Regions from separate parts of the Kocuria sp. CPCC 205258 genome, predicted to be linked through region 1. Evidence: riboswitches for the same ligand, from Rfam matches in the RefSeq annotation. Region 1 holds a riboswitch; each other region holds the start of a gene.
What was found. Region 1 has a riboswitch for thiamine pyrophosphate ahead of RF644_RS02440 (3-oxoacyl-ACP reductase). Riboswitches for the same ligand answer to the same signal wherever they lie in the genome.
Positions count from the first base shown of each region.

Region 2: linked by a shared signal. The riboswitch ahead of RF644_RS00395 (ECF transporter S component) and the one ahead of RF644_RS02440 (3-oxoacyl-ACP reductase) in region 1 are both predicted to bind thiamine pyrophosphate.
Region 3: linked by a shared signal. The riboswitch ahead of thiM (hydroxyethylthiazole kinase) and the one ahead of RF644_RS02440 (3-oxoacyl-ACP reductase) in region 1 are both predicted to bind thiamine pyrophosphate.
Region 4: linked by a shared signal. The riboswitch ahead of RF644_RS03150 (FAD-dependent oxidoreductase) and the one ahead of RF644_RS02440 (3-oxoacyl-ACP reductase) in region 1 are both predicted to bind thiamine pyrophosphate.

Region 1 is NZ_JAVKPS010000001.1:523,981-528,242, reverse strand. It holds gene RF644_RS02450 (OFA family MFS transporter) at 1-372, shown strand, start outside; gene RF644_RS02445 (LLM class flavin-dependent oxidoreductase) at 604-1,926, opposite strand; gene RF644_RS02440 (3-oxoacyl-ACP reductase) at 1,926-2,690, opposite strand; TPP riboswitch at 2,735-2,838, opposite strand; gene RF644_RS02435 (FadR/GntR family transcriptional regulator) at 2,893-3,651, opposite strand; gene RF644_RS02430 (hypothetical protein) at 3,826-3,966, opposite strand; gene eat (ethanolamine permease) at 4,149-4,262, shown strand, end outside.
Region 2 is NZ_JAVKPS010000001.1:78,815-83,076, forward strand. It holds gene RF644_RS00390 (ABC transporter ATP-binding protein) at 1-1,806, opposite strand, end outside; gene RF644_RS00395 (ECF transporter S component) at 1,803-2,423, opposite strand; TPP riboswitch at 2,514-2,633, opposite strand; gene RF644_RS00400 (DUF4235 domain-containing protein) at 2,771-3,049, opposite strand; gene mnhG (monovalent cation/H(+) antiporter subunit G) at 3,110-3,577, opposite strand; gene RF644_RS00410 (monovalent cation/H+ antiporter complex subunit F) at 3,574-3,846, opposite strand; gene RF644_RS00415 (Na+/H+ antiporter subunit E) at 3,843-4,262, opposite strand, start outside.
Region 3 is NZ_JAVKPS010000003.1:441,873-446,134, reverse strand. It holds gene RF644_RS08100 (Rne/Rng family ribonuclease) at 1-281, shown strand, start outside; gene RF644_RS08095 (nuclear transport factor 2 family protein) at 475-1,209, shown strand; TPP riboswitch at 1,259-1,352, shown strand; gene thiM (hydroxyethylthiazole kinase) at 1,395-2,219, shown strand; gene thiE (thiamine phosphate synthase) at 2,216-2,899, shown strand; gene RF644_RS08080 (bifunctional hydroxymethylpyrimidine kinase/phosphomethylpyrimidine kinase) at 2,896-4,262, shown strand, end outside.
Region 4 is NZ_JAVKPS010000001.1:676,413-680,674, forward strand. It holds gene moeB (molybdopterin-synthase adenylyltransferase MoeB) at 1-218, opposite strand, end outside; gene RF644_RS03140 (thiazole synthase) at 215-1,075, opposite strand; gene thiS (sulfur carrier protein ThiS) at 1,077-1,316, opposite strand; gene RF644_RS03150 (FAD-dependent oxidoreductase) at 1,313-2,677, opposite strand; TPP riboswitch at 2,673-2,776, opposite strand; gene thiE (thiamine phosphate synthase) at 2,882-3,511, shown strand; gene RF644_RS03160 (hypothetical protein) at 3,610-4,262, shown strand, end outside.

The DNA.
Region 1 (4,262 bases):
GGCGGCGGCTTCGCCACGGTGCCGGCCTATCTGCGGGACCTCTTCGGGACCTTCCAGGTGGGGGCCATCCACGGCCGCCTGCTCACAGCCTGGGCCGCCGCGGGCATCGCCGGGCCCCTCATCGTCAACGCGTTCCTCGACGCCCAGGGCACCCCCGGGGAGCTCACTGCGCAGGCGTACCAGCCGGCGCTGCTGACCATGGTCGGCCTGCTGGTCGTCGGCTTCGTCGCCAACCTCCTGGTCAAGCCCGTGGACGCCAAGTACCACGAGCCCGAGCGCCGGACCGCGGCGTCCGGCACCGAGGCCTCCGGGAAGGCCGGCACCGAGTCCTCGCGCACGTCCGACACCGATCTCTCCCCGAAGGAGGCATGACATGAGCCGTGCACGACTGGCACTGGGCTGGGTCCTCGTCGGGGTCCCGCTCGCCTACGGAGTGACGATGACCCTCACGCGGGTGACCGCGCTGTTCGTCTGACCGGCGGACAGGACACGGGCGGGCCGCGGTCCGAAGCTCCCCGACAGCCTGCGCCGACCGGTCCACGACGTGCTGACCGACCGTCCCGGGATGCCCGGGTCGTCCGCCGCAACAGGCGCCGCAGCACGTCACTGAGCGCCGCCGGGCCGCGGCAACCCCAGGTGCCCGCGCAGCGTGGACGAGGTGTACCGGGTGCGGAAGAGTCCGCGACGCTGGAGGACGGGGACCACGTGGTCCACGAAGTCGTCGAGGGAGTCCGGCAGCCGGGGCGGCATGAGGTTGAAGCCGTCGGCCGCGCCCGAGATGAACCAGCGCTCCATCCGGTCCGCGACGGCCTCCGGGGTGCCGACCACCGTGCAGTGCCCGCCCCCGGCGGCCAGCCGGCCCAGCAGCTGCCGCACCGTGGGCCGCTCGACCGCCACGATCCGCAGGATCGTGGCGTACCGGCCCTGCGGCCCGGTGAAACCCTCGAGCGGCGGCAGCTCCGGGACCGGGGCGTCCAGCTCCCAGGCGCTGCAGTCCTGCTGGACGAACGCGGACAGCTGGGCCAGGGACTGCTCCGAGGGCAGCAGGGCGTCCACCTCCGCCTGCTTGGCCCGGGCCTCCTCCTCCGTGGAGCCCACGTAGGTGACCAGGCCCGGCATGACGGCCACGCCCTCCGGGTCCCGTCCGGCCGCGGCGACGCGCCGCCTCAGATCGGCGCGGTACTCCCGCGCGCTCTCGAGGTCGTAGGCCACGGCGTAGACCCCTTCGGCGTGCCGGGCGGCCAGGTCCCGGCCCGGCCCGGAGGCGCCCGCCTGGAACAGGACCGGACGCCCCTGGGGCGGGCGCGGCACGGTCAGCGGGCCGTCCACGCGGAAGTGCTCGCCGGCGTGGTCGATCCGGCGCACCCGCTCGGGGTCGGCGTGCAGGCCCTGCCGGTCGCCGACCAGGGCGTCGTCGGACCACGAGTCCCACAGCCGATGGGTCACGTCGATGAACTCTGCCGCCCGCGCGTAGCGCTGGGCGTGCGGTGGCATTCCCGGGAGGCCGTGGTTGCGCGCCTCGGCGTCGAACATGGAGGTGACCACGTTCCAGCCGGCCCGCCCGCGGCTGATGTGGTCGAGCGAGGCCAGCAGGCGGGCGGCGTGGAACGGCGTCCAGAGGGTCGTCGAGACCGTGCTGACCAGCCCGATCCGCTCCGTGGCCCGCGCCATCGCGGACAGGGCCGTGAGCGGTTCGAGGAACCACCGGGGTCCGTCCGCCACGTCGCCGGCGCTGTGCCCGTCGGCGAAGAACACGGCGTCGAGGAGGCCCCGCTCGGCGGTGCGGGCGAGGCGCTCCCAGTGGGCGATGTCCCCGAGCCGCTCCAGCGGGGAGTCCGGGTGCCGCCACGCCGCCTGGTGGTGGCCCGCGCCGAAGAGGAAGGCGTTGAGGTGCAGCTGTCGCGGCGCGGTCACGGCGGCCCCCATCAGTTGAGGACCAGCCCGCCGTCGACCACCAGGTTCTGCCCCGTGACCGAGCGCGCCCACGGCGAGGCGAAGAACAGCAGGGCGTCGGCGAACTCGGCCGGTGTGGTGACCCGGCCCAGGGGCGTGGCGGAGGCGATGTGGTCGAAGATTTCGTCCGGGGTGGCGGCGCTCGCGTCGGTGGTGCGCAGCAGACCTCCGGAGACCATGTTGACCGTGACGTCGTACGCGCCGAGGTCCTTGGCGAGGGTGCGGGTCAGGGACAGCAGCGCGGCCTTCGCCGCCGTGTAGTCGTGGTACGGGACCACGGGGTTCTGGAACAGGTTGGTGCCGACGTTGACGACCCGGCCGAAACCCCGCTCCCGCATGCCGGGCAGGGCCTGCTGCACGGTGTTGAGCGCCCCGCGGACGCTGCCGGAGAACTGGGCGTGGAACTCCTCCCAGCGGATGTCCTCCGCGGAGGAGCGGGCGTCGCCGTTGAAGGAGAAGTCCGCCAGCGCGTTGTTGACCACGGTGGTGACGGGGGAGCCGAAGTGCTCCCGGGCCGCGCGGAGCATGTCTGCGACCTGCTGCGCGTCGGTGACGTCGGCAGCCAGCGCCACCGCCCGCTCGTGGCCGTACCGGTCGACGAGCTCCTCCGCGGCCGTCCGGGACGCGCGGTAGTTGACCACGACCCTCGCGTCCTGGGCGGCGAAGGCCTCGACGACGCTGCGGCCCAGCCCTCGTGCTCCGCCGGTGACGAGGACGATCTGTTCTGCGATCTGCATGGGTCTCCCCGGGGTCAGGGCGAGGAGACGCGGGCCGGCCACGGCCGGTCCCGGCAGGACATCCCTTCGCCAGTCCTAACTGGATCAGGTTCGACGGGTGTCATCTCAGCCGGCTCGTCGTGCGGCGCCGGCACCCCGTGTCACTGCGGACGAGTATAAGCACCGGCCCCGCAGCCCGGCCCGTTCTTCGCGCGGCGGCGGGTCACACCGGGCCGCGGTCGTCCCGGGGGGCGTCGTCGTCGGACTGCCCGGCGTGCCCGAGGAAGCCGCGCAGCAGCGCGGCCGTGCCCTCCAGGTGCGCGAGGGAAGCGGCCCGGGCGGCGGGGGCGTCGCCCGCCAGGACGGCGTCGGTGAGCTCGCGGTGCTGGCGGTCGGAGTGCTCGAGGTTGACCGGCAGGACGGGGATCCGGTCCAGCAGGTCGCTGGCCCGCGAGCGCACCTCCGCGACGGCGCGGACCAGGCTGGGACAGCCGCCCAGCTCGGCCACCGCGATGTGGAAGCGCGCGTCGGCGGGGCGGTAGTCCTCCGGGGTGCTCTCCTCGACCTGCCGCAGGCACGCGAGCAGGTGCTCCCGGGCGGCCGCGCTGAGGGACGCCGCCGCGGCCAGCTCCGCCGCGGCGGGCTCGACCACCGCGCGGAACACCAGCACGTCCTCGACGTCCGCGGGGTCCACCGGGGGGAGGGCCTCGTCCGGCAGGGCGGTGCGGCCGGTCACGAAGGTCCCGCCGTACCGGCCCCGCACCACCTCCAGGACCCCGGCGACCTGGAGCTCGTGCAGGGCTTCCCGGAGCGTGGCGCGGGAGATGCCGAGCATCGCCGCGGTCTCCCGCTCGGGCGGGAGCCGCTCGCCCCGGCGGAACAGGCCGAGCCGGATCGAGTCGAGGATCCGCTCCACGGCCTCCTCGAAGGCATTGCCCTGGCGCACGGGCCGGATGCGGGGGTGCTGGACGGGATCGCTCACGGTGGCGCTCCTCCCTGCGGTGCGACGTGCGCCCATGGTGTCACGGTCCCCGGGGACCGCCTCCGGCGGGACCCCGCCCACCGCGCGCGCCGGCCGGGGCCACGAGCAGCAGCGGCGCGCCGCCCGGTCCGGACGGCGCGCCGCTCCCTCCGGCCGGGACGGCCGGCCGAGGTCCTAGTGGGTGAGATCCATGGCGACCACGCCCACCGCGATGATCAGGGCGGCCGAGACGAGGAAGCCCGCCGTGATGGCGATGAAGGCCCAGGAGCGGGCGCGGCCGGGGCGGTCAGGGGCTGAGGAGCTGGTCTGGTTCATGCCCACCATTCTGCGGCATGCGGGGGGCCGGCTCCACCGCGACGCGGTCCCGGGCGCCGCTCGGCGACCACCCGACCGCGCGCCGCGGGGTCTTGACGAGGCAGGGGGCAACCCACAGACTGTGACCACTCGCGCCAAACGTCTGTTTTCAGACCTTTGTGGAATCCCGGAGGGATCGTCCCATGCCCGACTCCCCAGCACAGCCCGCCCGCACCGACGAGTACTTCCAGCACCGCCAGCTCCGCTCCGGGGCCGCGGGGTGGGTCCTGCTCGCGGGCCTGGGCATCGCCTACGTC
Region 2 (4,262 bases), 450 kb from region 1:
CGCGCCGGCCCCCGGCGCCGCCGGAGCGGCCGGGGCACTCCCTGCCGCGGCCGCGGACCGCACGGCAGGAGCAGCCGCGGTCTTCCCCGCCGCGGACGCGGACCGCACGACAGGAACGGCCGGCGCCCCTCCCGCCGCCGGTGCCGTGCGAGCGGCGCGGCCCCGCTCGCTCGGGGTGCCCAGCGCCAGCACCTCGGCGCCGAGCGCCCGCACGAAGTCCTCGTCGTGGGTCACGGCGAGGACCGACGTGCCGGCGTCGACGAGCTCCACGAGCAGGTCCACGAGCTCCGCCCACGTCAGGGCGTCCTGACCGAACGTCGGCTCGTCGAGCACCAGCACGTCCGGGTCCGTGGCGAGCACCGTGGCCACGGACAGCCGCCGCTTCTCGCCCCCGGAGAGGGTGAACGGGTTGGCGTCGGCCAGGTGCGAGAGCCGCAGCCGGCGGAGCAGTTCGTCCGTGCGGCGCTCCCGCTCGGCCACCGGCGTGCCGGCCAGCCGGGGGCCCAGTTCGAGCTCGGCCCGCACGGTGGCGCGCAGGAACTGGTGCTCGGGCTCCTGGAAGACCGTCCCCACACGGGCCACGAGCTCCCGGCCGCTCCACTCGAGCGGGTCGGGGCCCGCGCCTCGGTCGAGGACCGGGTGGGCCCGCACGGTGCCGCGCACGGGGGCGAGCAGACCCGCCAGCGTCAGCGCGAGCGTGGACTTGCCGGCGCCGTTGGGCCCGGTCAGCGCGAGCGCGCGGCCGCGGCGCAGGGTCAGCTCCACGCCGGCCACCGCCGTGGGGAGGTCCCGGCCCGCGGCGGCGTCGTCCACCGGGCGGCCGCGACGCCGCGCCCGCCGCCGGGCGCGCAGCTGCCGCGCCGAGGGCTGGCTGCGCGAGACGCCCAGACCGGTGGCGCTCAGCAGCGGTGCGCCGTCCGCCCCGGAGCCGGCGGCCCGGGTTCCGGCGGGACCCCCGGCGGGATGTGCACCGGAGCCTGCACGGGGACCCGCGGCGGGGCGAGCGGGCGCACGCGTGGCCGGCACCCGGCCGGGCACCCACACCCCCGCGCCGCTGAGCTCGTCGGCCGCGGCGCCGAGCACCCGGCCCGGCGCGCCGTCGTGGGTGATGCTCCCGTCCCGGCCGAGCACGACGACGCGGTCCACGACCTCGGCCCACACGGCGACACGGTGCTCCACGACCACGAGCGTGGCGCCGCTGCGGTCGAGGCAGGACACCACGGCGTCGCGGACCTGCCGCACGCCGGCGGGGTCCAGGTTGGCGGTCGGCTCGTCGAGCAGCAGCAGCCCGGGGCTCATGGCCACGGCGCCCGCGAGCGCCAGGCGCTGCTTCTGCCCGCCGGACAGGGCCGCGGTGGAGTGGTCGAGGGGGAGGTCCAGCCCCACGTCGTCGAGCGCCGCGCGCACCCGCGGCCAGATCTGCTCCCGGGGCACCGCGAGGTTCTCGAGGCCGAAGGCGGTGTCGTCCCCGATCCGGGACAGCACCACCTGGGACTCGGGGTCCTGCTGCACGAGACCGGCCCGGCCGCGCGCCTGCTCCGGCGGCATGCCGTCGAGCAGCAGCTCGCCGGAGGCGGACTGCCCGTCGTCGTCGTGGAGGACTCCCGCCAGGGCGTGCAGGAGGGTGGACTTGCCCGCCCCGCTGGGTCCCAGCAGGAGCACGCGCTCCCCCGGCTCCACCACGAGGTCGAGGCCGCGCAGCGCCGCCGCGTCCCGCCCGGGGTGGTGCCAGCCGAAGCCGCGGGCCTCGACCCGGGCCCCGCGGCCGGCGGGCACCACGGGGTCCGGGGTCGTGGGAGCCGTCATCGCCGCACGGCCCGACCCGACGCGAGACCCTGCAGCACGCCGGTGGCCGCGAGGGCCCGCACCACGGCCTGCATCAGCAGGCCCGCGAGCACCGCCCCGGAGACGGCCGCCAGGACCACGTAGACCACCTGGTGGCTCAGCGCCCACTCGTAGTTGTAGACGATGTTCTCGTGGACGCCGAGGAAGATCCCGCTCACGGCGCCCGCCACGGCCGCCGCGAGGGCGTCGAACCGGCGGTACCGGAAGGCGGCGAAGGCCAGCTCCGCGCCGATGCCCTGGACGAGACCGGAGAGCACGACCAGCAGGCCGAAGTGGGTGCCCAGGAAGCTCTCGATCACGGCGGCGAGCAGCTCGCAGAACAGCGCGGCGCCGGGCTTGCGGATGATCAGCCCGCCGAGCACGCCGGCCACGAGCCAGCCGCCGGCGATCAGCCCCACGGCGGGCGGGTAGGCGACCGCGGCCGTGCCGACCACGGGGTAGAGCAGGTTCGACCACGCCCAGAAGACGACCGCGCACACGGCGGCGAGGACGGCGGCCATGACGATGTCGACGACGCGCCAGGACGACGCGCGGGACGTGCCGGGGCGGCGGGCGGGGCGGTGGGTGGTGGTGTTCACGGTGGGTTCCTCCTGGGCTCAGCGAGCCGTCGGTGCCAGGAGGGGACGGGGTTCCGCGGGCCGCGCCGGTGGCGCGTTCCCGGGGAAGCACCCCTGAGATGCTCGACTCCCTTCGCCGGTGCTAACCGGAGCAGGTTCGAGGGTCTGCGGCGATCCGCACTCTCAGCGCCGCGCCGGTCTCACCGGCGGGGCGCTCCCCTGTCGTTCAGTGGCACCGAGTCTACCCCTCCCTCGCCCGCTCCGTGCACTGCCGACGCACGGCCGGTGAACGACGCAGGGGCCCGTCCGGCCGGACACCGGTGCGGTGTCCGGCCGGACGGGCCCCTGCGCGAGGTGCTCGCCGGGCCTCAGACCTCGGCCTGGCTCGAGGCCTTGGGGTTGGTCTGCGGCTTGTTCTCCATCTTCGCGATCTGGCGGGAGATGCCGACCTTGATGACGGTGCCCACGAGACCGGTCACGAGCGACCAGATGATGATGCCCGTCCAGGCCTCGTCCGGGTCCGGGTTCTTGGCGGGGGGCGGGTCGCCGGTGATGCGCGTCCACGCCGCGCCGAGCACCTTGTGCGAGAGCGCCACGCCGCCGAGCGAGAGGCCGGTGCCCACGAGTTCGAGGACCTTGGTGTTCATGGAGTGCTGCTCCTTGTCGTCCGAGGGGGACGCGGGTGCGCCCTGTCGATCCTGCCCAGCCTAACGCGTCCCCGGCGATCCGTCAGTCTGCTGTCCGTCCGCCCGCCGGCCGTCCGGGCTCGGCACCGGCGGACCCGCGGCAGCGCCTTCCGCGGAGCCCTCCGCCCCGCCCTCCGCGGCGCGGTTGAGGACCTTCTGCAGGTCGTCCTGGGTCAGCGTGGTCCGGTTCAGGTGCTTGGTGCGGTACGTCGAGCGTCCCACCATGTGCGCCGAGACGGGCACGGTGAGCAGCTGGAAGATCCAGCCCAGGGCGATGAGCGGGATCATGACGGGTTGGCGGTTCTCGAGGGCGACGGCCGTGAGCATGAGGAGCAGCCCGAAGACCTGGGGCTTGGTGCCGGCATGCATGCGCGTCAGCAGGTCCGGGAAGCGGACCAGGCCGATCGCGGCGGCGAGGGACATGAGCGCGCCGACCACGAGGCACACGGCCGCGGCGGCGTCCAGGACGGTGTCCAGCACGGCGCTCACCGCCCGTGCTCGGCGGTCTGGGTGGCGAAGCGCGCCACCGTCACGGAGCCGATGAACCCGACCAGCGAGACGATCACCATGAGGATCAGGTTGTTGAGGTGGCCGTGGTAGGCCATGTCCACGGCGAGGGCGGCCGCGACGATGGCCAGCAGCACGTCCGTGGCCACCACGCGGTCCAGCAGGGAGGGCCCCTTGGCGAGGCGGTAGAGGGTGCCCGCGGCGGCCGCGCTGAGCAGCACGGCCGCGACGGCCACGGCGATCTGCATCACGGGCGGTCCTCCTGGGGGGCGTCGGCGGCGGTGGATCCCGGGGTGTCGCCCGGGGACCCGGTGGGCACCTCGTCCCGGCGGCGGCCCACGATCTGCTGGCTCGCGGTGACCGGGGAGCTGAGCGCGGCGCTGTCCCGCCGGTCCGTGCCGGGGGTCCGTCCGCCGCCCCGCTCGGCCCGCAGGGCGGCGAGCTCCTCCGGGGTGCCCATGATCCGGATCCAGGCGGCCTCCACCTGCAGGGCGGACCGGCGGAAGTCCTCGGCCTCCTGGGCGCTGCGGACGTTGAGCGCGTGGAAGTACAGCGTGCCGGAGGCCCGGTCCACCTCCACCACGAGCGAGCCCGGGATCAGGGTCATGGTGTGTCCGGTGGCCGTCAGGAGCAGGTCGGAGCGCGTGCGCAGCTGGACGCCGACCAC
Region 3 (4,262 bases), on a different contig from region 1:
GGCAGGCTCCCGCCCCGGCCGCGGCGGTCGTCGCGGAACAGGCGGACGCGGAGCCCGTGCGGCCCCGGCGGCGCTCCCGGCGGGCCTCGGCCCCGACGGCGCGGCCCGGCGAGGCCGAGGTGACCGCCGGCCGAGCGGCCGCCGCGGAGGGCGCCCGGCACGAGGCGAAGACCGTCGCCCAGCGCGCCCCGGAGGACCCCTCCCGCCGGGCGCCGACCGTCGTCGGCGTCGGCGTCAAGGCCGAGGACCTCACCAGCGGCCGGCCCGCCGACCGGGGCTGACCCGCCCCGCCGAGCAGCACCACGGAGGACCCCGACCGGCACGGTCGGGGTCCTCCGTCGTCGCGGACCGTCACGGACCGCCCCGGCCTGCCCGCCCTCCGCACGGCGGCGTACCGTGGTGCGCACCACAGCACACCCGGGGCCGCCGTCCCGTCCGCCGGGAGAGCGGCCGCCCGTTCCAGGGAGCATCGCCATGACCAGTGCAGACACCATCCGCACCACCGGCACGGAACTGTTCGTCCACCGGGATCCGTCGGCCGTGGACCGTCACTACACGGAGGACTTCGTCCAGCACTCGCCGCTCGCGCCGGACGGGCGCGAGGGTCTCAGGCAGTTCGTGCGGAGCATGCCCGACGACTTCCGCGTGGACATGGTCCGGATGCTCGACGACCACGGGACGGTGGCCGTCCACTCGGTGTACGAAGGGCTCGGTCCGGAGCCGCTGGTCGGCTTCGACGTCTTCCGGGTGGAGGACGGACGGATCGCCGAGCACTGGGACGTCCTCGAGCCCCTGCGCACGGGCCCCGACGGCGCCCGCCCCCAGCTCGACGGCCCCGTCGCGGTCACGGACCACGAGCGGACGCAGGACAACAAGCGCATCGCCGCCGAGTGGGTCGAGGCCGCCCTCGTCGGGGGCGACCGCCACGCCGTCCAGGACCACATGAGCCCCCGGGGCTGCACCGAGCACACCGGCGGCACGCCGGACGGCCCGCAGCCCGCGTACCAGCGGCTGCGCCGCGTGGTCGGCGAGGGGAACTTCGTGCTGACCGTCGCGGAGGCCGTGCCCGGAGGGAACAGCGACGGGGGATCCACCGGAACGGTGGCCTGCTACGACCTCTGGCGCCTCGACGACGGCCGGATCGTGGAGCACTGGGGCGTCGCGCAGCCGGTGCCCGAGCGGATGGCGCACGCCAACGGCATGTTCTGATCCCGTGCGGGGTCCGTGCCGGCTCCCGCACGACGACTAGACTGGCAGGACACCAGACACGGGGTGCCGCACGAGCGGCTGAGAACACACCCGTCGAACCTGATCTAGCCAGTACTAGCGAAGGGATGTCGCAGATGCGCGATGCCGTACCCCCGTCCGACCGCACACCAGGACCCGGGAGGCCGGTGCCGCCGGACCCCGCGCTCGCCGAGGACGCCGCCGCGGCCCTGGCGGACCTGCGCGCCGCGGCGCCGCTGGTGCAGTGCATCACCAACGCCGTGGTCACCAACTTCACCGCCAACGTGCTGCTCGCCGTGGGCGCGTCCCCGGCGATGACCGACATCCAGGGCGAGGGCGGGGTCTTCGCGGAGCTCGCCGACGGCCTCCTCGTGAACACCGGCACGCCCACCGCCGAGCAGCGCGGCGCCGCCTACGAGGCCGTCGGGGCCCGGCGCCGCGCGGGCCGGGCCTGGGTCCTGGACCCGGTGGCGGTGGGTGCCCTGCCCGTGCGCACGGCGCTGGCCCGCGACCTGCTCGGGTTCGAGCCGGCGATCGTGCGCGGCAACGCCTCCGAGGTCATCGCCCTCGCCGGCGGCGCCGGCGGCCGCGGCACAGACGCGACCCACGGCGTCGACGCGGCCCGGGACGCCGCCGCCGCGCTCGCCGAGCGGGCCGGCTCGGCGGTGGCCGTGTCCGGGCCCGTGGACCTCGTCCGCTCCCCGGACGGCACCGTGGTCCGGGTGCCGCACGGCACGCCCCTGCTGACCCGCATCACCGGCGGCGGGTGCGCCCTGGGCGCCCTCATGGCCGCGTTCACCGCCGTGCGCACGGACCCGGCCGCCGCGGCGGTGGCCGCCACCACGGTGTACACCCTCGCGGCCGAGGACGCGGCCTCCGACTCCGCCGGGCCCGGCTCCTTCGCCGTGGCGCTGCTGGACCGGCTGCACGCCGTCACCCCGGAGGGGATCGCTGCCCGGGCGGAGCTCGTGCGCGAGGAGGTCGCCCGGTGAGCCCGCGCCTCGACCCCGCGGCCCTGTCCCTGCACCTGGTGACGGACACCGCCCTGAGCGCCCCCCGGACGGTCCCGGACGTCGTGGCCGCCGCCGTGCGCGGGGGAGCCACCATGGTGCAGGTGCGGGAGAAGGACGCCCCGGTCCGCGAGCTCGTCGCCCTGCTGACGGCCGTCGCCGAGCGCGTGGGCCGGGAGGTGCCCGTGCTCGTGGACGACCGCGCCGACGTGTACCTCGCCGCCCGCGCGGCCGGCGCCCCCGTGGCCGGCGTGCACGTGGGCCAGTCCGACCTGCCCGTGGCGCTCGCCCGGGAGATCTGCGGCCCGCACGCCGTGCTCGGCCTCAGCGCCGCCACGGCGGAGGAGCTCGATGCTGCCGCCGCGCTGCCGGCCGGGACGGTCGACTACCTGGGCGTCGGGGCGGTGCGGGCGACCCGCACCAAGCCCGACCCCCCCGAGCCGCTGGGCGTCGAGGGCTTCGCCCGCGCCGCGGCCCGCACGGCCCTGCCCTGCCTGGCCATCGGCGGGGTGCGGGTCGAGGACGCCCCCGGCCTGCGCGCCGCCGGCGCCGCGGGGCTGGCCGTGGTCTCCGGGATCTGCGCCGACCCGGACCCCGCCGCCGCGGCCGCCCGCTACCTGCGGGCCTTCGCCGCCGTGCCCGCCGGGGAGGTGGCTCCGTGACCGCCCGCGTGCCCCGCGTCCTGGCCATCGCCGGCACCGACCCCACGGGCGGCGCCGGCCAGCACGCGGACCTCAAGTCGATCGCCGCGATGGGCGGCTACGGGATGAGCGCCGTCACCGCCGTCGTCGTGCAGAACACCGTGGGCGTGCGCGACATCCACGTCCCGCCGGTCGAGTTCCTCTCGGCACAGCTGGACGCGGTCGCCGAGGACGTCGAGATCGACGCCGTCAAGATCGGGATGCTCGGGTCCGTGCCGGTCATCGAGGCCGTCACCCGGTGGCTCGGGACCCACCGGCCGCCGGTCGTGGTCCTGGACCCCGTCATGGTCGCGACCTCCGGGGGCCGCCTGCTGGAGCGCGAGGCCGAGGACGCCCTGCGCGCGATGCTCGGCCTCGCCGACCTGATCACCCCGAACCTGCAGGAGCTCGCCGTGCTCGCCGGGGAGGACACGGCGTCGTCGTGGGACGAGGCCCTCGCGCAGGGCCACCGCGTGGCCCGCGCCCACGGCACCCTGGTGCTCGTCAAGGGCGGGCACCTCACGGGGGACCGGACGCCCGACGCGCTCGTCGGCCCGGACGCCCCCGCGCCCCTCGTGGCGTTCGACGGCGCCCGCGTGCCCACCGAGAACTCCCACGGCACCGGGTGCTCCCTCTCCTCGGCCCTGGCCACCCTCCAGGCCCGGCACGGGGACTGGCCCCGGAGCCTGCGGATCGCCCGGGACTGGCTGCGCGGGGCCCTCGAGGCCGCCGGGGACCTCGAGGTGGGCCACGGCAGCGGGCCCGTCCACCACTTCCACCACGTCCAGGACGCCCTCGAGAGCTGGGGCACGGCGCCGGAGCGGTTCACCGACGAGCTGTGGGAGGCCTCCGCGGCCGTGCGGCGGGAGATCGAGGAGCTCGAGTTCGTCCGCCTCCTCGGCGACGGCCGGCTCGAGCCGGACCGCTTCCTCGCCTACCTCGACCAGGACCTGCAGTACCTCGACGGATACAGCCGGGCGCTGGCCCTGCTGGCCGCCAGGGCGCCCGACGAGGAGCAGCGGCTGTTCTTCGCCGCCGGCGCCGTGTCCTGCACCGAGACCGAGGCGCAGCTGCACCGGGCCCGGCTGCGGCACGCCGGGGACGGCGGCGCCCGGGCCGGCGGCGCCCGGGACGGCCTCGGCGAGGTGACGCGGCGCTACACCACGTTCCTGCTCGCGGCCACCGCCGCCGAGCCCTACCCGGTGGGCCTGGCCGCCGTGCTGCCGTGCTACTGGGTCTACGCGGACGTGGGCCGGCACCTGAACGAGCTCGCCGCGGCCGACGGGACCGACGGGCACCCCTACGCGGACTGGCTGGCCACGTACGCGGACGAGGGGTTCCAGGA
Region 4 (4,262 bases), 150 kb from region 1:
TCGTCGACGATCCCGAGGGTCCCGACCCCCGCCGCGGCGAGGTACTGCAGGGCCGGGGACCCGAGCCCCCCGGCGCCGACGACGAGCACGCGGGCGTTCCGCAGCCGCCGCTGGCCGAGGGTCCCGATCCCGGGCAGGGTCAGGTGCCGGGCGTAGCGCTCGAGCTCCTCGCGGGTCAGTTCGGGGCCGGGCTCCACGAGCGGGGGCAGCGGGCTCACGGCCGCTCCCCCACGGGCGCCCAGTCCCCGCGCGGCACGTCCGCCGGGCCGTCAGCCGGCCCGGCACCGGCGGCGTCCGTGTCGATCCGCCCGGCCATCGGCGAGGACGCGTGGGCGTGGCGGCGGGCCGGGATGCGCCCGGCACCGGCGGCGAGCCGGCCGGCGAGCACGGCGTGGCGCATCGCGGTGGCCATCGCCACCGGGTCCTGGGCGCGGGTGACCGCGCTGGCCAGCAGCACGGCGTCGCAGCCCAGCTCCATGGCCAGCGCGGCCTCGGAGGCGGTGCCGATCCCGGCGTCGAGCACCACGGGCACGGACGCCCGGGAGGCGATGAGCTCGATGTTGTGCGGGTTGAGGATGCCCAGCCCGGTGCCGATGGGGGCGCCCAGGGGCATCACCGCGGCCGCGCCCAGGTCCTCGAGGCGGCGTGCGACGGCCGGGTCGTCGGAGGTGTAGGCGAAGACCTTGAAGCCGCGGGCCACGAGCTGCTCGGTGGCGTCGAGGAGCTCCACCACGTCGGGCAGCAGCGTGTCCTCGTCCGCGATGACCTCGAGCTTGACCCAGTCGGTCTCGAGGGCCTCCCGGCCGAGCTCGGCGGTCAGCAGCGCGTCCCGGGCGGTGTAGCACCCGGCGGTGTTGGGCAGGATCCGGATGTCGTTGCGCTCGAGCAGGGCGAAGAGGGAGTCGCCCTGGCCGGGGGCGTAGCGGCGCAGGGCCACGGTGGTCAGCTCGGTGCCGGAGGCCAGCAGCGCCTGCTCGAGGGTGTGCAGCGAGCTCAGGCCGCCGGTGCCCATGATCAGCCGGGAGTTCAGCTCGATGCCGTCGAGCACGAGGGGGTCGGGGTGCAGGGCGGTCACGTCAGCCTCCCTGGACGGCGGTGATGATCTCGATGGACTGGCCCTCCGCCACGGGGGTCCGCCGCCAGCGGCTGCGGGGCACGACCGCGGCGTCCACGGCCACGGCCACGCCGAGGCGCCCGCCGTCCAGCGGGGCGCCGTCGGGGCCCAGGGGGCGGCCGACGGTCTCGGCGACGAGGTCGACGACGGTCGCCTCCGCCGCCACGCGGTGCGGGCGGCCGTTGAGGGTGATGGCGGTCATCGGGTGCTCCTGCTCCGGGGCCCGGGCCCGGCGGCGGCCGGCGCGGGATCCCCTGGACGGGCCTCGACGGGGCGGTCGAAGCGGTGCGGGTCGGTGGTGGCGAGGTGCTCGGCGTCGGCGGCCGGATCGGCTCCGGTCCCGCCGGCCACCAGCTGCGCGGCGAGCCGGGCGGCCAGTGGGGCGAGCAGGACGCCGTGGCGGAAGTAGCCGGTGGAGACCACGAGCCCCGGCACCGGCGATCCGTCCGGGTCGCGGACCCGGCCGAGGTAGGGGATGTCGTCCGGGGTGCCGGGCCGGGCGCGGGCCAGCACCTCGACCAGCTCGAGGTCGGCGACGCCGGGCACGAGCGCCTGGGCGTCGCGCAGCAGCCGGAACACGCCGCCGGCGCTGGGACCGGTCAGGTCGTCCTCGCGGGAGGTCGCCCCGATCACCACGGTCCCGTCGGCGCGGGGCACCAGGTAGACGGGCACCCCGTGCACCAGGCCGCGGACGGTGCGCCCGAGCAGCTCCGGCGCCCCGGCGGGGACCCGGGCGCGCAGGATGTCCCCGTGCACCGGCCGCAGCGGCGGGTGCCAGTCCTCCGGCAGCCCTTCGAGCTCGCCGAGCCCGGCGCCGGGGGCGAGGACCGTCCAGGTCGCGGAGACCATCCCGCCGCCGGCCAGGCGGACGCCGGTCGCCGCGCCCTCGGCGTTGCGGCGCAGCCCCGTGGCGAGGTCGTGGACGAGCCGGGCCGGTCCGCCGTCGCGCGCGGCCGGGAGCCCGGGGCGCTCCGGGAGCTCCGGGAGGTCGGGGAGTTCCGGGGCGACGAGGGCTGCGAGCAGCCCGGCCACGAGGCGGCGCGGGTCCACCTGGTGGTCGTCGGGGATCCGGAACGCCGCGGACAGCCGCGGGCTCAGGGCCGGCTCGAGGGTGCGGGCGGCGCGCAGGGTCAGCGGCTCCACCGTCATGCCGTGGCGCCCCTGCAGCGCGCGGAGGTCCGCCAGGGCCTGCCGGTCGGCGGCGTCCACGCCGCAGACCAGGGTCTCGGTGGCCCGGTGGCCCACCGTCCCGCCGGCGGCCTGCTCGAGGGCGGCCACGAACGCCGGGTACTCGGCGGCCGAGGCGGTCATGAGGGGGTACAGGGGCTCCTGCCGGTACTGGACCTCGCTCACCGGGGCGAGCATCCCGGCCGCGGCGCGGCTGGCGCCGGAGCCCGGCTCGGGGTCCACCACGACCACCGAGCGGCCGCGGCGGCGCAGCTCCCAGGCGGTGGCCAGGCCGATCACCCCGGCGCCGACGACGGCGACGTCGGCGCGGACGTGCTCGGGCCCGTCGACCAGCGGGTGGGGCGCGGTCGTGGGGGCGGGGTGCGCGGCAGTCACAGGGAACGTCCTTTCCTCCGGCGGCATGACCCGCATCAGGTGTGGCGGTCGGCGCTGGACGCCCTCTCAGCCCCCGGTGGGGCTCCCGCAGAACCGCTGACCTATCATCAGCGTGTGACCCACCCTACCCGTGACGCCTCCGCCCCTGCCGAGTCCTCCCTGCGAGACACCCGGACGGCCCGTCTCCTCGCCGCCCGGCTGTACGTGTGCACGGACGCCCGCCGGGACCGGGGCGACCTCGAGGAGTTCCTGCACGCGGCCTACGCCGGCGGCGCGGACATCGTCCAGCTGCGGGACAAGAGCATCGACGCGGACGAGGAGATCGCCGCGCTGGAGCTGCTGGGCCGGGTCGCCGCCGAGTACGATGCCCTGTTCGCGGTCAACGACCGCGCCGACATCGCCGCGCTCGTGGGCGCCGACGTCTTCCACGTGGGCCAGCACGACCTCAGCCCCGCCCAGGCCCGGCGGCTCCTGGGCCCCGACGTGCTGATCGGGCGCTCCACCCACGACCTCGGACAGGCCACGGCGGCGCTCGAGGACCCGGACGTCGACTACTTCTGCACCGGCCCCGTCTGGGCCACGCCCACCAAGCCGGGGCGCCCGGCCACCGGGCTGGAGTTCGTCCGCGCGGTCGCCGAGCTGACGGAGGCCCGGCTGGACGCGGACCCGGAGGTCCTGCCCGTGCCGTGGTTCGCCATCGGCGGCATCGACGAGCCGCGGCTCCCGCAGGTGCTGGAGGCCGGGGCGCGCGGCGTCGTCGTCGTCCGCGCCGTCACCGAGGCCCCCGATCCCCGCGTCGCCGCCGGGCAGCTGCGCGGTCTGCTCCCCGCCTGAGCCCGGGGCGGACCGCCGCCCGTCTCACCGTCGGCTCCCCGCCGCCGTCCAGCACGTTCTGAGAGCATGGACGCAGGACGACGACGGAGAGGTGGCCCATGGACCCCGAGCTCGACCCCCAGGTGCGGCACGCGGTGGAGCGCCCCGCGGAGACCGCCCGCGGCCCGGAGGACGCGCAGCTGCGCGTCCGGCTGGCCGGTGAGCCCGCCCGCCGCGCCCTCGGCACGCACTGGGAGCAGGGCCTCCCGGAGGACGCCGCCCCGAGCGACGACCGGCTCGCCGCCGCCGTGCTGCTCGCCACCCTCTTCGGCGACACCTTCTGGCTGGAGCGCGCCGCCCGGCTGCCCAGCGACGTGCCGGGGTGCCCGTCCGCGCCGCCGAGCGGGCTGCTGGAGCTCACCCGGGTGCCGGGCGCCCGGGCGGCCCTGGCCGCCGTGCTCGAGCGCCCCCTGCTGACCGGGCTCCTGGAGTGGGGCACCAACCCCCTGCCGGAGCAGCCCCCGCTGGCCGTGGCGCGGGCCGCCCGGGACCTGGGCATTCCCGACGACGGGCGCGTCTACAAGGTGGTGCGCCGCCGCGCCGAGCGCTTCCTGGCGCGGGAGCACGACGGGTCCGAGCCGCTCGAGCAGTTCGTGACCCTGCTGAACGAGGCGGAGCGGGGCCACCGCGAGGACGGGCCCGTGCTCTCGGGCGAGACCCTGCCGCCGGCGGCTCCCCCGGCGCCGGGCCCGACCGCGGGATCCTCCTCCGT